Regions from separate parts of the Mesorhizobium sp. C399B genome, predicted to be linked through region 2. Evidence: predicted binding sites of a transcription regulator. Region 2 holds the regulator's gene; each other region holds the start of a gene.

Region 1 (5,761 bases), 310 kb from region 2:
AGCAACGATCCGGCCCCCGCCCGCCGCCATGCCTTCGATGTCGTGGCTTTGCGAAACCGGGTCGGTCGCGTCGAGGAGTTTCCCGATGTCGCCGTTCACAAACACCGGCTCGGCGGCGAAGGCCGACCCGCAGCCGCGCTTGAAATCAGGCTTGGGCTGGAAATGCCGACATCGCTGCGGCTCGACCGCTTGCTCGCCGGCGAACTCGGCATCTCCCGATCAAGGCTTCAGGCGCTGGAGGAGAAACGATTGCTGGTTGTTGTTCCCGAAGGCGCCAGAGCTTTGCGCAAGCCGGCCCGCGACGGCACGGCGATTCGCATTGACCTGGCCGACGAGCCGGATCGTGAAGCCATCATTTCGGCTGCCGTGGGTGAATGACAAGAGGGGCGAAGCACCGGTGCTTCGCCCCTCTCGAATTTAGACAATCAGACGATTACGCCGCGCCCACAACCTTGGCCGACTTCTCGAAGCGCTTGCGCTCGTTCGGGTCGAGATAGAGCTTGCGCAGGCGGATGGTCTTCGGCGTCACCTCGACCAGCTCGTCGTCCTGGATCCAGGCCAGCGCGCGCTCCAGCGTCATGCGGATCGGCGGCGTCAGCTTGACCGCCTCATCCTTGCCGGCGGCGCGGATGTTGGTCAGCTTCTTGCCCTTCAGCACGTTCACTTCGAGGTCGTTGTCACGGCTATGGATGCCGATGATCATGCCCTGATAGACCTTGACGCCCGGGTCGATGACCATCGGGCCGCGGTCTTCGAGGTTCCACATGGCATAGGCCACTGCCTCGCCCTGTTCGTTGGAGATCAGCACGCCGTTGGTGCGGCCCGGCAGCTCGCCCTTGTAGGGCTGGTAGGCGTGGAACAGGCGATTCATCACGGCGGTGCCGCGCGTGTCGGTCAACAGTTCCGACTGGTAACCGATCAGGCCGCGTGTCGGCGCGTGGAAGACGATGCGCTGGCGGTTGCCGCCGGAGGGGCGCAGCTCGACCATCTCGGCCTTGCGCTCCGACATCTTCTGCACGACGATGCCGGCATGCTCCTCGTCGACGTCGATGACGACTTCCTCGACCGGCTCCAGCAATTCACCGTTCTCGCCCTTCTGCATGACGACGCGCGGACGCGACACGGCGATTTCAAAGCCTTCGCGGCGCATCGTCTCGATCAGCACGGCCAGCTGCAATTCGCCGCGGCCGGAAACGAAGAACGAATCCTTGTCGGGCGATTCCTCGATCTTGAGCGCGACATTGCCTTCGGCTTCGCGCAGCAGGCGGTCGCGGATGACGCGGCTGGTCACCTTGTCGCCTTCAGTGCCGGCGAGCGGCGAATCGTTGACCAGGAAAGACATGGTCACGGTTGGCGGATCGATCGGTTGCGCATGCAACGCCTCGGTCACCGCCAGGTCGCAGAACGTGTCGGCGACGGTGCCTTTGGACAGGCCGGCAATGGCGACGATGTCACCCGCCTGCGCCTCTTCGATCGGCTGGCGCTCAAGGCCACGGAACGCGAGGATCTTGGAGATGCGCCCGGTTTCTATCTGCGTGCCGTCATGGTGGAGCACCTTGACCGCCTGGTTGGACTTCAGCGTGCCGCTCTCGATACGGCCGGTAATGATGCGGCCGAGGAAGGGATTGGCTTCCAGGATGGTGCCGATCATGCGGAACGGGCCGGGATGAACGGTCGGCTCCGGCACATGCTTGATGACGAGGTCGAACAGCGGCGCCAGGCCCTGGTCCTTCGGGCCTTCCGGATTTTCCGAGACCCAGCCATCGCGGCCAGAACCGTAGAGGATCGGGAAGTCGAGCTGCTCGTCGGTGGCGTCAAGCGCTGCAAACAGGTCGAACACCTCGTTGACCACTTCGACGTGGCGGGCGTCCGGACGGTCGATCTTGTTGATGACGACGATCGGCTTCAGGCCGACCTTGAGCGCCTTGCCGACGACGAACTTGGTCTGCGGCATCGGGCCTTCGGCCGCGTCGACCAGCACGATCGCCGAATCCACCATCGACAGGATGCGCTCGACCTCACCTCCGAAATCGGCGTGGCCGGGGGTGTCTACGATGTTGATGCGGGTGTCCTTCCAGTCGACCGAGGTCGCCTTGGCCAGGATGGTGATGCCGCGTTCCTTTTCGAGGTCGTTGGAATCCATGGCGCGCTCGGCGACGCGCTGATTGTCGCGGAAGGAACCGGATTGCCGCAGCAATTGGTCGACGAGGGTGGTTTTTCCATGGTCGACGTGCGCGATGATCGCGATATTACGAATTTTCATTTTGTGGTCTCGGGAGCGTTGCAGGCAGCAGGCCAAAAGGCGCCGCCTCTTTCGGTTGCGCGGCTCATACAGGGTTTTTCGCAATTGCGAAAGAGGAGGCGCACCACCAAATACTCATCAAATCTTAAGCATCTCGGTGTGAGATGGTTTTGTTAACCAAGGCGGGAACCTTTCTGGGCCCGGGTAGTTCGAAATTCATGACCGACAAACTCAACCGATTTTGGCCCCTCATCGCTTCGGTCGCATTCGCTGCCGTGCTGGCGGCCAATGCCGCTCAATCGGCCGCCACGGTGAAGGAAGCCAATCCGGCTTCGTCGTCCGACCGGACGGCCGAGCAGATGTTTGCCGACGCCCCTGATGGCGTCGACCCCGTGGTCACCGGCCCGGTCAGCGCCTCTTTCAAGCAGAGGCAGCAGGTTGCAGGCTGCGACAGCGCGGTGTGGCCGAAGATTCCGACGGTTTGCTACCCGGACTGACGGCTGCCCATTCCAGGCATAGCGATCCTTCGCACCGACCCAAAGGCTTACGCCGACCGCACCGGATCGAGCGTCACCTTGTAAAGCTCGATGTCGTCGCGATCCATCAGCCGCACGGTCAGCTGCTCTGTCGCCCCTGAAATGTCCACCAGGCCAAAGAACTGCAGGCCGGCCGAGGGTGGCAGGTTCTGGCCCTGTTCGGTGGTCGGCGCCTTGATGAATTTCAGCTCCGGGCCGAAGGTCATGTCGAAATCATTGGGACCGAAGGTACCGGCGTGGATCGGGCCCGAGACGAATTCCCAGAAAGGATTGAAATCCTGGAACCGCGCCTTGTCGGGGTTGTAATAGTGCGCCGCCGTGTAGTGGACATCGGCGGTCAACCAGACCGTGTTGGTGATGCCGGCAGTCTTGATGTAGCGCAACAGGTCGGCGATCTCGAGCTCGCGGCCTTTGGGCAGGCCATTGTCGCCATTGCTGATGGCTTCCGCGCCGACCTTCTTGGCGCCGTCGTCCCAGACGACGAGGCCGAGCGGCATGTCGGCGGCAATGATCTTCCAGGTCGCCCTGGAATTCGTCAGCTCGCGCTTCAGCCATTTCGTCTGCTGTTCGCCCAGCATGCGTGACTGCGGCGTCATGTCCTCCTGCATGTCGGGGCCGTTCGGGCCGCGATAGGAGCGCATGTCGAGGAAGAACACGTCGAGCAGCGGCCCATGCGCGATCTTGCGGTAGACGCGGCCGGGCTCGGACGGCTCGTAGCGGATCGTCGTCATCTCATGGAAGGCGCGCGCCGCACGCGCCGCGAGCACATGGATGGATTTTTCGGTGTAGCGGCTGTCGGCGCCGAGATTCTTCGAATCCGACCAGTTGTTCAGCACCTCGTGATCGTCCCACTGGTAGAAGGTCGGGCAGATGGCGCTCAAGGCCAGAACGTTTTTGTCCATCATGTTGTATTTCCACTGGTCGCGGTACTCATCCAGCGTCTCGGCCACCTTGCGCTTGCCGTCGATCAGGACGACGTTTTTCCACTTGCCGCCGCCAGGCAGGTCTACCTCGTCCTTCATGGCGCCATCGGCATAGATGGTGTCGCCGGAATGCAGGAAGAAATCCGGCGTGTGCCTGGCGATGGTGGCGTAGGTTTTCATGCCGGTCTCATCGATTCCCCAGCCCTGGCCGGCCGTGTCGCCCGACCAGGCGAATTTTATGTCGCGCTTCGAGGCGGGTGCTGTGCGGAAACGGCCGACGATCGGTTCGGAAACGGCGTTGATATCCGACAGGTCGGCGGCAGTCATCCGGTAGAAGATATCCTGGTCGGAGGCGAGGTCGGTAAGCAGGCGCTTGACCGTGAAGTCGCTGGCCGGCGAGGTATCGAGCGGCGCCAGCCGCGTCGCATTGGCGAAGTTTTCCGTCGACGACACTTCGAACATGACGCGCGAAGGCCGGTCGGTGCGCGTCCACACCATGCCGCTCGAGGCATCGACATCGCCGGACTGGACGCCATGGGTGAAGGCCGGGCGCTGGCTGGCGCGCGAATAATAGGGCAAAGCGAGCCCCGATGCGCCGAGCAGACCTGCGGCGCTGGCAGAGGTGACGAAAGCGCGGCGGGTCAACGAGATCTTGTTCATGGCTGTCTCCTGATGGCTTCGAACGGTGCCAGCAAGCTCCAGCTTCAATGTTTCAGCCACATCTCGGGAAGATGAAACTTTGATAACAATCGACAGGTGATCTCCGCCCTTGAGGGGGGAGATGTCGCCGAAGGCGACAGAAGGGGGTCGCCTCGCTTGGAGCGCCGACCTCTGCGCAAGAGGCTGAGTCCGGTCGCACGGACCCCCTCTGGCCGCTTCGCGGCCATCTCCCCCCTGAGGGGGGAGATTAGTACCGCGCCTTACGCCGCTTGCGGCTCCGGATCGAAAGCCGGCCTGCTCGTATTGATCAGCAGCGACAGACACGCAGCCACGATCGCCGTCATGCCGGCGATCAGGAAAGCCAGTTCGTAATTGCCCTGCAATTCGCGCATGGTGCCGCCGAAGGCGGCGGCGGTGGCGGCGCCGACTTGGTGGCCGGCTACGATCCAGCCGAACACGATCGGGCCGCTGCGGTCACCGAAGGCCTCGTTGGCGAGCCTGAGCGTCGGCGGCACGGTGGCGATCCAGTCGAGACCGTAGAGCACCGCGAAGATGATCAGGCTGGTCGCCGAGAAGCCGGAATAGGGCAGATAGATCAGCGCCAGGCCGCGAATGCCGTAGTAGACGCCGAGCAGCTTGCGCGGGTCGAAACGGTCGGTGAGCCAGCCCGAGAGCGTCGTCCCGATCAGGTCGAAAATGCCCATAAGCGACAGCAGGCCCGCGGCCTGTACCTCGGGGATGCCCATGTCGCCGCAGAAGGAGATCAGATGCGTGCCGACCAGCCCGTTGGTGGTGAAGCCGCAGATGAAGAACGTGGCGAACAGATACCAGAAGACGCGGGTGCGGGCAGCGCGGCGTAGCGTGTTCAGCGTATGCGCCAGGAAATTGCCTTGCGATGCCGGCGATACCGGCGGCACGTCATCCGCCCCGGCGCCATAGCGCACCATGCCGATCGAAGCGGGACGCTCCGGAACCAACAGCCAGACCAGCGGCAGAAGACAGGCGGTGGCGATCGAGACGGCGATAGCGACGGGCTGCCAGCCGCCCGACTGGGCGAGCGATGCCAGCAGCGGCAGGAACACCAACAGGCCGGTGGCGCTGGAGGCCGACATCAGCCCCATCACCAAGCCGCGATTGGTCTTGAACCAGCGGTTGACGATGGTGGCGCCGAGCACGGTGGCGACCGCGCCGGAGCCGATGCCGGAAAACACGCCCCAGGTGAGGAACAGGTGCCAGGGCTCGGTCATCAGTAGGCTGAGCGCGGTCGAGCCCGACATGATCACAAGCGAGGCAAGCAGCGTGCGGCGCAAGCCGATACGCTCCATCAATGCGGCGGCAAACGGCCCGGTCAGGCCGTAAAGGAAGATGCCGATCGCAGCGGCAATCGAAACCGTATCGCG
Region 2 (5,761 bases):
TATGCCGGCCACGTCGTCGCCGAGGAACAGCGCCGGCTGGACACGCTGACCAAGCCGCGCGACGAGCTGATTGGCGAATGCGTAGCAATCGTCCGGCGGCGGCTTGAGGATCCCGACCTCGATGTCCAGAGCATCGCCCGCATTGCCATGGGCATCCAGGGCATCACCGATTCGCAGGCGCGCGCCATGCTGTGGTCGCCGATCACGCCACTGACCGACATTGCCTTCGCCGACATGTTGGAAGCGGAATTCGGCATTCCTGCCACCATGGAGAACGATTGCAACATGATGGCGGTGGCGCTGCAATGGCGCCAGCCCGAGCGCTACCGCGACAATTTTATCGCCATCCTCTTATCGCACGGCATCGGCATGGGCCTGGTGCTGAAAGGCGAACTGTTCACCGGCACCCATTCCTCGGGCGGCGAGTTCGGCCACATGATCCACCGTCCGGGCGGCGCGCTCTGCCGCTGCGGGCGGCGCGGCTGCGTGGAAGCCTATGCCGGAAACTACGCCATCTGGCGCAGCGCCAAAATGATGGGCGAGGATGCCGAGCCGGTCGATATCAGCGACGCTGATATGCGCGCACTCGCCGCGCGCGCCCGCGAAACCGACGGCCCGGAGCGCGAAGCCTATCGCAAGGCCGGCGAGGCGCTCGGCTTCGGCCTCGGCAGCCTGTTTGCGCTGATCGATCCGGCACCCGTCGCCATGGTCGGCGTCAGCGCCGCCGCCTTCGACCTGATCGAGCCGGCATTGCGCGAAGCGATCGCCCAGACCGCCGGCGGCCAGCACTCGAAATCGATCTCCTTCGACACCGAGCCCAACGAGCTGCCGCTGATCCGCGAAGGCTGTGCCATGCGCGCGCTCGGCTTCGTCGATCAGGAGATTTTCGCGCCGGGCATTCAGGCCAAATCCGGCAAGCATGTCGCCTGAATGGCCGGCAACGGCGCGACGCGCAGCATCCTAGTCTTCCCTGATCGCGTAGCCGGCGCCGCGAATGGTACGGATGACATCCGGCATGCGGCCGTTGTTGACCGCTTTGCGTAAGCGCCCGACATGGACGTCGACGGTTCGCTCGTCGATATAGATCGTCTCGCCCCAGACATTGTCGAGCAGTTGGCTGCGCGAGAACACGCGGCCGGGATGGCGCATCATGAATTCGAGCAGCCGGAACTCGGTCGGTCCGAGCCTGATCTCGCTCTTCTTGCGGTAGACACGGTGCGACTCGCGGTCGAGCACGATGTCGCCGACCTTGAGCACGCTGGACAGCACTTCCGGCTTGGCCCGGCGCAGCAGCGCCTTCACGCGCGCCATGAACTCCGGCGTCGAGAATGGCTTGACCAGATAGTCGTCGGCGCCGGTGGACAGGCCGCGCACGCGATCGCTTTCCTCACCGCGCGCGGTCAGCATGATGATCGGCAGCCGCTCGGTTTCGGGCCGCACTCTAAGCCGCCGGCAGAGCTCGATGCCGGAGACAGCCGGCACCATCCAGTCGAGCACCAGGAGATCGGGCACGTTTTCCTGCAGGCGGATCTCGGCCTCGTCCCCGCGTGTCACCACCTCGACCTGATAGCCTTCGGATTCGAGGTTGTAGCGGAGGAGCACGCCTAGCGGCTCCTCGTCCTCCACGACCATGATGCGTGGCGCGATCATAGGCAGTTCACCCTCATCAGGCCGGCGTGGCCATCGCCGTCTCGTCCTGCTTCGGACGATTGGCGGGCAATTGCTGGCCGGTCAGCACATAATACGCATTTTCGGCGATGTTGGTGACATGATCGCCGATGCGCTCAAGATTCTTGGCGCAGAACAAGAGATGCGTGCAGGCGGTGATGTTGCGAGGGTCTTCCATCATGTAGGTCAAAAGCTCACGAAACACGGACGTGTATTTGACGTCGATGCGCTCGTCGTCATTCCTGAGTTTTGCAAGAGCTGCCGCATCGGTGGCGGCATATTCCTCGACGACGCCTTGCACCTGGATCAGCACCAGTTGCGCCATGGCATCGATGGAGTGCGAGAGGTCGCGCGGCGTGACGCTCAAGCCCACGGTGCCGACGCGTTTGGCGATGTTCTTGGCGAGATCGCCGATGCGCTCGAGGTCGCCCGCCATGCGGATCGAGCCGACCACGGCGCGCAGATCGTTGGCCATCGGCTGGCGCTTGGCGATCAGCGTGATGGCGCGGTCGTCCAGTTCGCGCTGGCGCGCATCCATGATGGCGTCGTCGGAAACGACACGCTGTGCCAGCGCATTGTCCGAATTGAGCAGCGCCCTGGTCGAGCCGCTGACCATCGAGCCTGCCAGATCGCCCATGTCGCGGATCAGCTTGCTGATCTGCCCGAGCTCTTCATCGAAGGAGGCGACGGTATGTTCACCCATGATCTTGGTCCTCGTGCCTGAAAATTCACCCGCCGGACGGCTCAGCCGAAGCGGCCGGTAATGTAGTCCTGGGTGCGCTTGTCGTCGGGGTTGGTGAACATCTTGTCGGTGGCGCCCTCCTCGACGAGATAGCCGAGATGGAACATCGCCGTGCGCTGCGAGACGCGCGCCGCCTGCTGCATCGAATGGGTGACGATGACGATCGTGTAGTTCTGGCGCAGTTCGTCGATCAGCTCCTCGACACGGGCGGTGGCGATCGGATCGAGCGCCGAGCAGGGCTCGTCCATCAGGATCACCTCCGGCGACACGGCGATGGCGCGCGCGATGCACAGGCGCTGCTGCTGGCCGCCGGACAGGCCGGTGCCGGGCTCCTGCAGGCGGTCCTTGACCTCGTTCCAGATCGCAGCCTTCTTCAGGCTCTGCTCGACGATCTGGTCCATGTCGGACTTGCGCTTGGCCAGCCCATGGATGCGCGGGCCGTAGGCGACGTTCTCGTAGATCGACTTCGGGAACGGGTTGGGTTTCTGGAACACCATGCCGACGCGGGCGCGCAGTTCGACGACATCGATGTTCTTGTCGTAGATGTCGTCTTCATCGAGCGTGATCTTGCCGGTCACCCGCGCCGAATCGATGGTGTCGTTCATGCGGTTGAGGCAGCGCAGGAAGGTCGACTTGCCGCAGCCGGACGGGCCGATCAGCGCCGTCACCTGGTTCTGGCGGACGTCGAGATTGACGTCGAACAACGCCTGCTTCTCGCCATAGAACACGCCGACCTTGTCGCCGCGCATCTTGATGACTTCGTTCGACTTGGCGTTCATTTTGTCGCCCACTGCATTCTCAAGGGACTGTTCGGTCATGATGTTCATACCAAATTGCCTTTTTTCTACCAGCGCCGCTCGAACCGGCGCCGGAGCACGATCGCGGTGATGTTCATGGCCATGAGGAAGACGAGCAGGATGATGATGGCGCCGGACATGCGCTCGACAAAAGCGCGCTCAGCCTCGTTTGCCCACATATAGATCTGAACCGGCAGCGCGGTCGCCGGATCGAAAGGCGTCGTCGGATAATCGGCGACGAAAGCGACCATGCCGATCAAGAGCAGCGGTGCTGTCTCGCCGAGCGCACGCGCCAGGCCGATGATGGTGCCGGTAAGGATGCCTGGGGCGGCAAGCGGCAGGATGTGATGGAACACCATCTGCATCTTGGAGGCGCCGAGACCTAGGGCCGCCGAGCGGATAGACGGCGGCACCGCGGCGAGGGCGGCGCGCGTGGCGATGATTATGGTCGGCAATGTCATCAAGGTCAGCACCAGGCCGCCGACGAAGGAAGCCGAGCGCGGCATGCCGAGGAAGTTGATGAACACGGCAAGGCCAAGCAGACCGAAGACGATCGACGGCACCGCCGCGAGATTGTTGATGTTGACTTCGATCAGGTCCGTAAAGCGGTTCTTCTTGGCGAACTCCTCCAGATAGATGGAGGCGGCGACGCCGATCGGCAGCGCCAGCAACAGCACGATCACCATCATGTAGAACGAGCCGATGATCGCCACGCCCATGCCCGACGTTTCGGGCCGGCTGGAGGCGCCATAGGTGAACAGGCCGGTGTTGAAATGCTCGGCCATCACGCCGTCGGCTTTAAGCTTGTTCATCCAGTCGATCTGCTGGTTGGACACCTTGCGGCGCGCTTCATCGACGCCGAGGTCGATCTGGCCCTTGAAGGCCGAGTCGAGGTTCGCGGCAGCCAGGATGTCGACGTCACGCGTCCTGCCGATCACCGACGGATCGGCGGAGACGATGTCGCGCAGCTGGACGCGGGCGCCTTCCGACAGGAAGCCCTTGAGCTTCAGCATCATCGGCTTGTTGGCCGGATCGATGCCGAGCTTGGCCACCAGCGCGTTTTCGGCGAGCTTGGGATAGTTCGCCTTGATCAGCACGGTAGGGTCGGTCGCGCGCTTGCCGGAGGGATCGATCACCTTCTCGTCGAAGGTGACCGGCAGCGTCACCGTCGTCTGCCAGAAGGCGGTGTAGCCTTTCGAGACGATGGTGATCAGCATGATGGCCAGGAACGCCAGGCCCACCGAGATCGCAATCACGCCATAGATGCGGAACCGGCGTTCGGCGGCATAGCGCGCCTTCAGCCCGATGTCGCGGCGCGGTCGCGCGACGGCGCCCGCCATCGTGTCCAGGGGGATGTCGGTCATTCGTACTGCTCCCGGTACTTGCGCACGATGTAGAGGGCGACGATGTTCATCACCAGCGTCAGCGCGAACAGCGTCAGGCCGAGCGCGAAGGCGACCAGCGTCTGCGGCGAGTTGAACTCGAGGTCGCCGGTCAGCTGGTTGACGATCTTGACGGTGATGGTCGTCATCGCCTCGAACGGATTGGCCGTCAGATTGGCGGCGACGCCCGCCGCCAGCACGACGATCATCGTCTCGCCGATGGCGCGCGACGCCGTCAACAGGATGGCGCCGACGATGCCGGGCAGTGCCGCCGGCAGGATCACCCGCTTGATCGTCTCGGAGCGGGTGGCGCCGAGGCCGAGCGAGCCGTCACGCATTGCGCGCGGCACCGCGGTGATGATGTCGTCGGACAAAGAGGACACGACCGGGATCAGCATGACGCCCATCACCAGACCGGCGGTGAAGATGCTCTGGCCCTGGATGAAGGGCGAGCCGCCGGTGAGTGCCGCCGACAGGTCGCGCAAGAACGGTCCGAGCGTGACAACGGCGAAGATGCCGTAGACGATGGTCGGAATGCCGGCCAGCAGTTCCAACGCCGGCTTGACCACCGAGCGCACACCGCGCGAGGCATATTCGGACATGTAGACCGCCGACATCAGCCCGACCGGCACTGCGACCAGAAGCGCGACGGCGGCGATGTAGAGCGTGCCGGCGAGTAGCGGGATCAGGCCGAACTGACCCTGGCTGCCGCCGGAACCGGCGGCGGCGAAACGCGGATCCCACACCGTGCCGAAGAAGAAGCTCATCGGCGATACGCTCTCGAAGAAGGTGATCGTCTGGAACAGCATCGACAGCACGATGCCGACCGTGGTCAGGATGGCGATGGTCGAGGCCGCAAGCAGCCCCCACAGCATCAGCTTCTCGACATTGTTGCGCGCCCTGGCGCGCGGCGCGATCTGCCTCAGCGCATAGAAGGCGCCGGCGACCGACAGCGCGAAGGTCAGCACGGCGCCGAACAGGCCGAGCCGGTCCTGGACCTGGTTCGCCTCGACCGCGATCGGGATCATATAGTCCTGGGTGTCGCTGGCCAGTGCCACGCCCTTGGCGGCGAGCAGCGGCTGCAATTCGGCGAAAGTAGCGGGAAGTGCGGTATCGCCATCGAGCCGGCGCAGGCCCTTGGCCAGGCTCTTCACCAGGCTGGCGTCGAGCGC
Region 3 (5,761 bases), 350 kb from region 2:
CCGGCAGGACTCTGGCCGACCTCGGCATCGATGTCGGTATCGTTCCCGACGCCGCCTTTTCGGATCACGAATGCCTGAGTTCCACCGACGTCTCCATCCGCACGCCGAACGGTCCGCGCTGGTTCTCGTGGATCGAACTGTCGGTGCGCGACAAGGATAGCGGCGCCGTCTCGCACCGGGCGATTGCCCGTGACATCACCGCCCGCAAGCGCGCCGAATCCTCGTTGATCACCGCGCGCGAGCGCGCCGAATATGCCAGCCAGGCCAAGTCGCGCTTCCTCGCCACCGTCAGCCATGAGATCCGCACGCCGATGAACGGCATCATGGGCATGGCCAAGCTACTGGCCGACACCAATCTGTCGCCCGAGCAGCGCACCTATGTCGGCGCCGTCTCGACCTCGGCCAGCGCGCTTTTGGCGCTCATCGAAGACCTGCTCGACTATTCCAAGATCGAGGCCGGCCGCTTCGACCCGGAACCGCAGCCGACATCGTTGCGTGAAATTGCCGACAACATCATCGAACTGATGGCGGCGAAAGCCTTCGCCAAGAACATCGGCCTCGGCTGTCATGTCGAGCCCGACGTGCCACAGATGATCATGGCCGATCCGGGAAGAGTCAGGCAGGTGCTGCTCAACCTGATCGGCAATGCGATCAAGTTCACCGACACCGGCGGCGTGCTGGTTTCGGTTGCACGGGCCCGCACCGAAACCAGCGACCGCATCTGCTTCACCGTCGCCGACACCGGCCCTGGCCTGCGCGAAGAGGATATGGAGCGCATCTTCGAGGAGTTCGAACAGTCCGACGGCACCTCGACCCGCACCCATGGCGGCGCCGGCCTCGGTCTGGCCATATCGAGGCGCCTGGTCGCCGCCATGGGCGGTGCCATTTCGGTGTCGAGCCGGCTTGGCGAGGGATCGGAATTCGTCTTCGAGATCCCGGCCGCAGGAGCAACCGAAGCACCGCAGAACCGGCAGAACATCCTGGCCGGCCGGCGCGCCGTGATCGTGTCGAAGAACGCCGTCGAGGCGGACGCCATCGCCCGCACCATCCGCGCCCATGGCGGCGCCGTCGACGTCGCCGCAACCGCTTCCCAGGCGACGCCCTTCGCCGAACATTGCGATGTGCTGTTGATCGACGCGGCCCTGGAGGACGGCGACGGCAGACTGCTCAAGCGCCTGCGCCAGAGTGGCTTTGCCGATTGCGAGGCGATCACGCTGATCGCGCCGACCGACCGCGGCATGCTTGGCGAATTCCGCACCAACGGCTACGCCACCTTCCTGGCGAGGCCGGTGCGCGGCGAAACCCTGCTGCGCGTGCTGCTGACCAGTCATGCCCCTGCCTTGCCGCCGCCCAAGCCGGAAAAGACCGGCGCGTCCTCGCTTCGTGCCCATGGCGGGCGCCAGCAAGGTTTGTCGGTGCTGATCGCCGAAGACAACGACATCAACGCCATGCTTGCCCGCGCCACGCTTTTGAAGGCGGGACACCGCGTGAAAGTGGTCGGCAATGGCAAGGCCGCGGTCGAGGCGGTGACCGAAGCCGGGCTGAAAAATCGCTTCGATGTGGTGCTGATGGATTTGCACATGCCGGTTATGGACGGGCTGGACGCGATCGCCGCCATCCGCCGCCACGAGGAGGAAATGGCTGTGCCGCCGGTTCCGATCATGGTGCTTTCGGCCGACAGCCAGGAAAAGACCCGCCACACCGTGCTCGCCCATGGCGCCAGCGGCTTTGTCACCAAGCCGCTCGATCCCGACGCGCTGGTCCATGCCGTCGAGGGCCAGGTGGCCGCCTGAATTCATGTCGCTCAAAAGTGGCCCCGGTTTTGAGAAGACGACATGCACAAAACAAAGACTTGAAGCGCGTCGCGTGAATCGTCCCAGCGCGACGCGCTTCAAGGCGACGCTGGCGCAATCCTCGCGTCACGTAGGTAGCCGAATGAGGGTTTTCGCCAGCCGACGAAGTATTGCCCGTCGCGCCGTATCACGGTACTGTCACAATCCTGTTGCACCTACACCGTATCCCCGTGCCAAGAGGGATGGCTCGAAGGAGAATCACTCGTGCATACAGTTATGCCGGAATGTGACACTCGGCCCAGCGCAGGCGGCGCTTTGCTCGCCGCGCGGAACGCCGATGCCGTCGCAACAGGCGCACCGCTGGGCCGTATCGGCAATCTCGAAGTGCGGCTTGCCCGCAATGAGGCCGAGATCGCCGCCGCCCAGGAAGTGCGCTACCGGGTGTTTTATGACGAGCTTGGCGCCAGGAAGGACCTGTTCCAGGCGCAGGACCGGCGCGACGCCGACCGCTTCGACCCGCTGTGCGACCATCTCCTCGTGCTGGACACTTCGATCTCCGGCCCCGAGCATCGCCGCATCGTCGGCACTTACCGCCTGCTGCGGCAAGAGATTGCCGCGACCGCCGGCGGCTTCTATTCCGAAGGCGAGTTCGAACTGACCAAGCTGATCGCCCGCCATCCTGGCCAGCGCTTCCTTGAGCTCGGCCGCTCCTGCGTGCTGCCGGAATACCGCTCGAAGCGCACCATCGAGGCGCTGTGGCAAGGCATCTGGGCCTACATCAACCACTATGAGATCGGCGTGATGACCGGTTGTGCCTCGTTCCCTGGCACGGTGCCGGCTGCGCATGCCGAGGCGCTCACCTACCTTGCCCATCACTGCCGGACCAACTCCGCCTGGGATGTGCGGGCGGTCTCCGGGCGCTATTGCTCGATGGACCTGATGCCGATCGAGGCGGTCAACGCCAAGGCGGCGATTGCGGCCATGCCGCCGTTGGTCAAGGGCTATCTGCGCGTCGGCGCCCGCATCGGCGACGGCTGCGTCATCGACCGTGAGTTCTCCACCGTCGATGTGTTCGTGGTGATGCCGGTCAAGGAAATCGGCGCTCGCTACGTCAACTATTATGGCGGGGAAGCGCAGCGCTTTGCGGCGTGAGGCAGTAGGCAGTAGCCAGTAGGCAGTAGTGAAGGCTGCCGCGAATTGCTGACTATTCCCTATTCCCTATTCCCTATTCCCTATTCCCTATTCCCTATTCCCTAATCCCTCTCCCTATGGAATATCCTCCGGTCGCCGTCCCGGGCGGCTCTTGTAGGACGGAAAGGTCCAGCCGAATTTCAGCGCGCCGCCGCGCACCAGGAAAGCCGCGACGAAGCCGGTGATATCCGAGGCGAGCGGCGGCAGGCCGGCAAGATCGCCAAGTGTGTAGAGGCCGGCGCCCGCGAGTGCGGCGGTGACGTAGATTTCGGGCCTGAGCAGCACCGATGGCTCGCCGGCCAGCAGATCGCGCAGGATGCCGCCGAACGTAGCGGTCAGCACGCCCATAACAACGGAGACGACCGGCGAGCCGGTGATGGCCAGCCCCTTGGCCGCGCCCATTACCGAAAAGGCCGCCAATCCGATGGCGTCGAGCCAAAGCAGCCATTTCCAGCGGGATTCGACGCGGTGAGCGATGAAGAAGACCAGCACCGCAACCGCCGCGCAAACCAGCACATAGCCGGAGTTGGCGACCCAAAAGACGGGCAGGTTGAGGATGACGTCGCGAAGCGTGCCGCCGCCAATGCCGGTGACGCTGGCCAGAAACAGGAAGCCGATAATGTCGAGCTGCTTGCGCGAAGCCGCCAACGCCCCGGTCGCGGCAAAGACGGCGACGCCGGCATAGTCGAGGAGGTCGATGGGCGTCAGGGACATGAGGCAGTAGGGATTGGGCAGTAGGGATTAGGAATTAGGGAAAGTATGAATAACACGAAGCCGCGCGATTGATACGCCTGCCTATTCCCTATTCCCTATTCCCTATTCCCTATTCCATATTCCTATTCCCTTTTCCCTATTCACGCATCCTTCTCGGCCTGCTCGTTCACCGGCCCCGGCTCGACCGGCGCTTCGGTGGCCGCGATCTTGGGGCCGCCCTTGGCGACCCCGACCATGGCCGGCCGCAGCACGCGCTCGCCGATCGAATAGCCCGGCTGCACGACCTGGACGACGGTGTTGGCCGGCACATCGGGATTGGGCACTTCGAACATCGCCTGGTGGAAATTCGGGTCAAACTTCTCACCTTCTGGCTCAAGCTTCTTCACCCCATGCCGTTCCAGCGTCGACAGCATGGCGCGCTCGGTGATCTCGACGCCGTCGATCAGCGCCTTGAAGCCGGCATCTCCGGCCGCTTTCGCCTCGGCGGGGATAGCATCGAGCGCGCGGCGCAGATTGTCCGACACCGACAGCATGTCGCGGGCGAAATTGGCCACCGCATAGGCGCGCGCATCATGCACGTCGCGGGCGGTGCGGCGGCGCAGATTCTCCATCTCGGCCGCGACGCGCAGCGCGCGGTCCTTCAGCTCCTCGTTTTCCTTCAGCAGCCGCACCAGCGCTTCATAGTCGCCGTCGATGCCGCCTTGCGTGCGCTCGGCCTCGGCCGTTTCGATATCCTCGGGCGCGCGTTCGTCTTTTGTCTGGTCGCTCATCGCCATTTCCCGTCATTCGAATGGTTTGGATTCGCGCCCGATATCGAGGTTTGGCGGCCAAAAATCAAGGGGCAAGCCCAGGAGGACGCCCAACAGCAGGCAATGTTGCGGGCTGCCCGTCGGACTTGGTGCGGGACGCAAAGACGTTCAAAATTAATTCAAACTTTACCGTAACGGCAGCCTTTGCTTGCCAATACCCCGCTATGGGGAACCATTCAAAGCTTGGAGGAGTTTTGAAACCGACACAGGATTTGAGACAATGGACCGCAATACTGGCAACAGAAGCGAAGAGCTCGCCGCCGACATCAGGCGCCAGTTCGGCACCGAGGCGACGACGCGCTTCTTGCGCACCTTGCCGGCCTTCCGCACCGAGGCCGACATTCCCGCCCGTTTCCGGGACCTGCTCGACCGGCTGGACGGCATAGAAGCCAGCATGGCCGGCGGCCGACGCCGTCAATAGCGATGCTATCGCGCGACAATTACGCGCAGTAATTTTGCGTGAGCTTTTCCTTGCGGCAGCGGGACGCCCCGCCTATGCTTCCTGATGAACATGATTTCCCCCGAGACGGCCGCCAACAGCAAGCGCGCCTGGTTGAAGATCCTGGCGCGCTACAAGAAGCCCGACCGGCGACGCAGCACTCTTGAACTCGCCATCACCCTTATTCCTTTCGTTACGCTGTGGGCGCTGTCTTCGGCAGCCTATTCCTATGGCCACTGGTGGGGCTTGATCCTGATCCTTCCGGCCGCCGGTTTTCTGGTGCGGATCTTTATGATCCAGCACGATTGCGGCCACGGCTCCTTCTTCGCCAACCGCACTGCCGACGACTGGATCGGCCGCGCGCTCGGCGTGCTGACGCTGACCCCTTACGATTGCTGGCGGCGCGCGCACGCCACCCATCACGCCAGCGCCGGCAATCTTGACGAGCGCGGCATGGGCGATATCAGGACGTTGACGGTTGCTGAATACCGGCAGCTGTCTTGGCGGGGACGCCTTGCCTATCGTCTCTACCGCCATCCCCTGGTGATGTTCGGCCTTGGCCCGATCTGGCTGTTCATCTTCGAGCAGAGGCTGCCGGTCGGCATGATGCGCGGCGGCCTGACGCCCTGGGTGTCGTCGATGACCACCAATCTCGGCATCGCGGTCGCGGCAGCGCTGCTTATCTGGCTGGTCGGCCCCGGCGCTTTCCTGATCGTCCATTTGCCGATCGTGATCCTGGCCGGATCGGCCGGAATCTGGCTGTTCTACGTCCAGCACCAGTTCGAGGAGACGGAATGGGCGAAGGACGAAGAGTG

The links. Region 2 encodes PhoB, which activates phosphate uptake and scavenging genes when phosphate is short. Its sites were predicted from a motif close to TGTCATNNANCTGTCAT; they were not measured.
Region 1: a site for PhoB is predicted at 4,433-4,449, ahead of NLY36_RS13930 (alkaline phosphatase D family protein). Genes of this name have one in related genera too.
Region 3: a site for PhoB is predicted at 1,990-2,006, ahead of olsB (l-ornithine N(alpha)-acyltransferase). Genes of this name have one in related genera too.

The regions. Positions count from the first base shown of each region.
Region 1 is NZ_CP100472.1:2,917,300-2,923,060, forward strand. It holds gene NLY36_RS13915 (DUF1062 domain-containing protein) at 1-378, shown strand, start outside; gene typA (translational GTPase TypA) at 434-2,263, opposite strand; gene NLY36_RS13925 (hypothetical protein) at 2,461-2,739, shown strand; gene NLY36_RS13930 (alkaline phosphatase D family protein) at 2,787-4,361, opposite strand; gene NLY36_RS13935 (MFS transporter) at 4,622-5,761, opposite strand, start outside.
Region 2 is NZ_CP100472.1:2,610,036-2,615,796, forward strand. It holds gene NLY36_RS12390 (ROK family protein) at 1-930, shown strand, start outside; gene phoB (phosphate regulon transcriptional regulator PhoB) at 961-1,650, opposite strand; gene phoU (phosphate signaling complex protein PhoU) at 1,667-2,371, opposite strand; gene pstB (phosphate ABC transporter ATP-binding protein PstB) at 2,413-3,237, opposite strand; gene pstA (phosphate ABC transporter permease PstA) at 3,255-4,571, opposite strand; gene pstC (phosphate ABC transporter permease subunit PstC) at 4,568-5,761, opposite strand, start outside.
Region 3 is NZ_CP100472.1:2,256,326-2,262,086, forward strand. It holds gene NLY36_RS10685 (response regulator) at 1-1,793, shown strand, start outside; gene olsB (l-ornithine N(alpha)-acyltransferase) at 2,070-2,945, shown strand; gene NLY36_RS10695 (trimeric intracellular cation channel family protein) at 3,060-3,692, opposite strand; gene grpE (nucleotide exchange factor GrpE) at 3,839-4,468, opposite strand; gene NLY36_RS10705 (hypothetical protein) at 4,728-4,928, shown strand; gene NLY36_RS10710 (fatty acid desaturase) at 5,013-5,761, shown strand, end outside.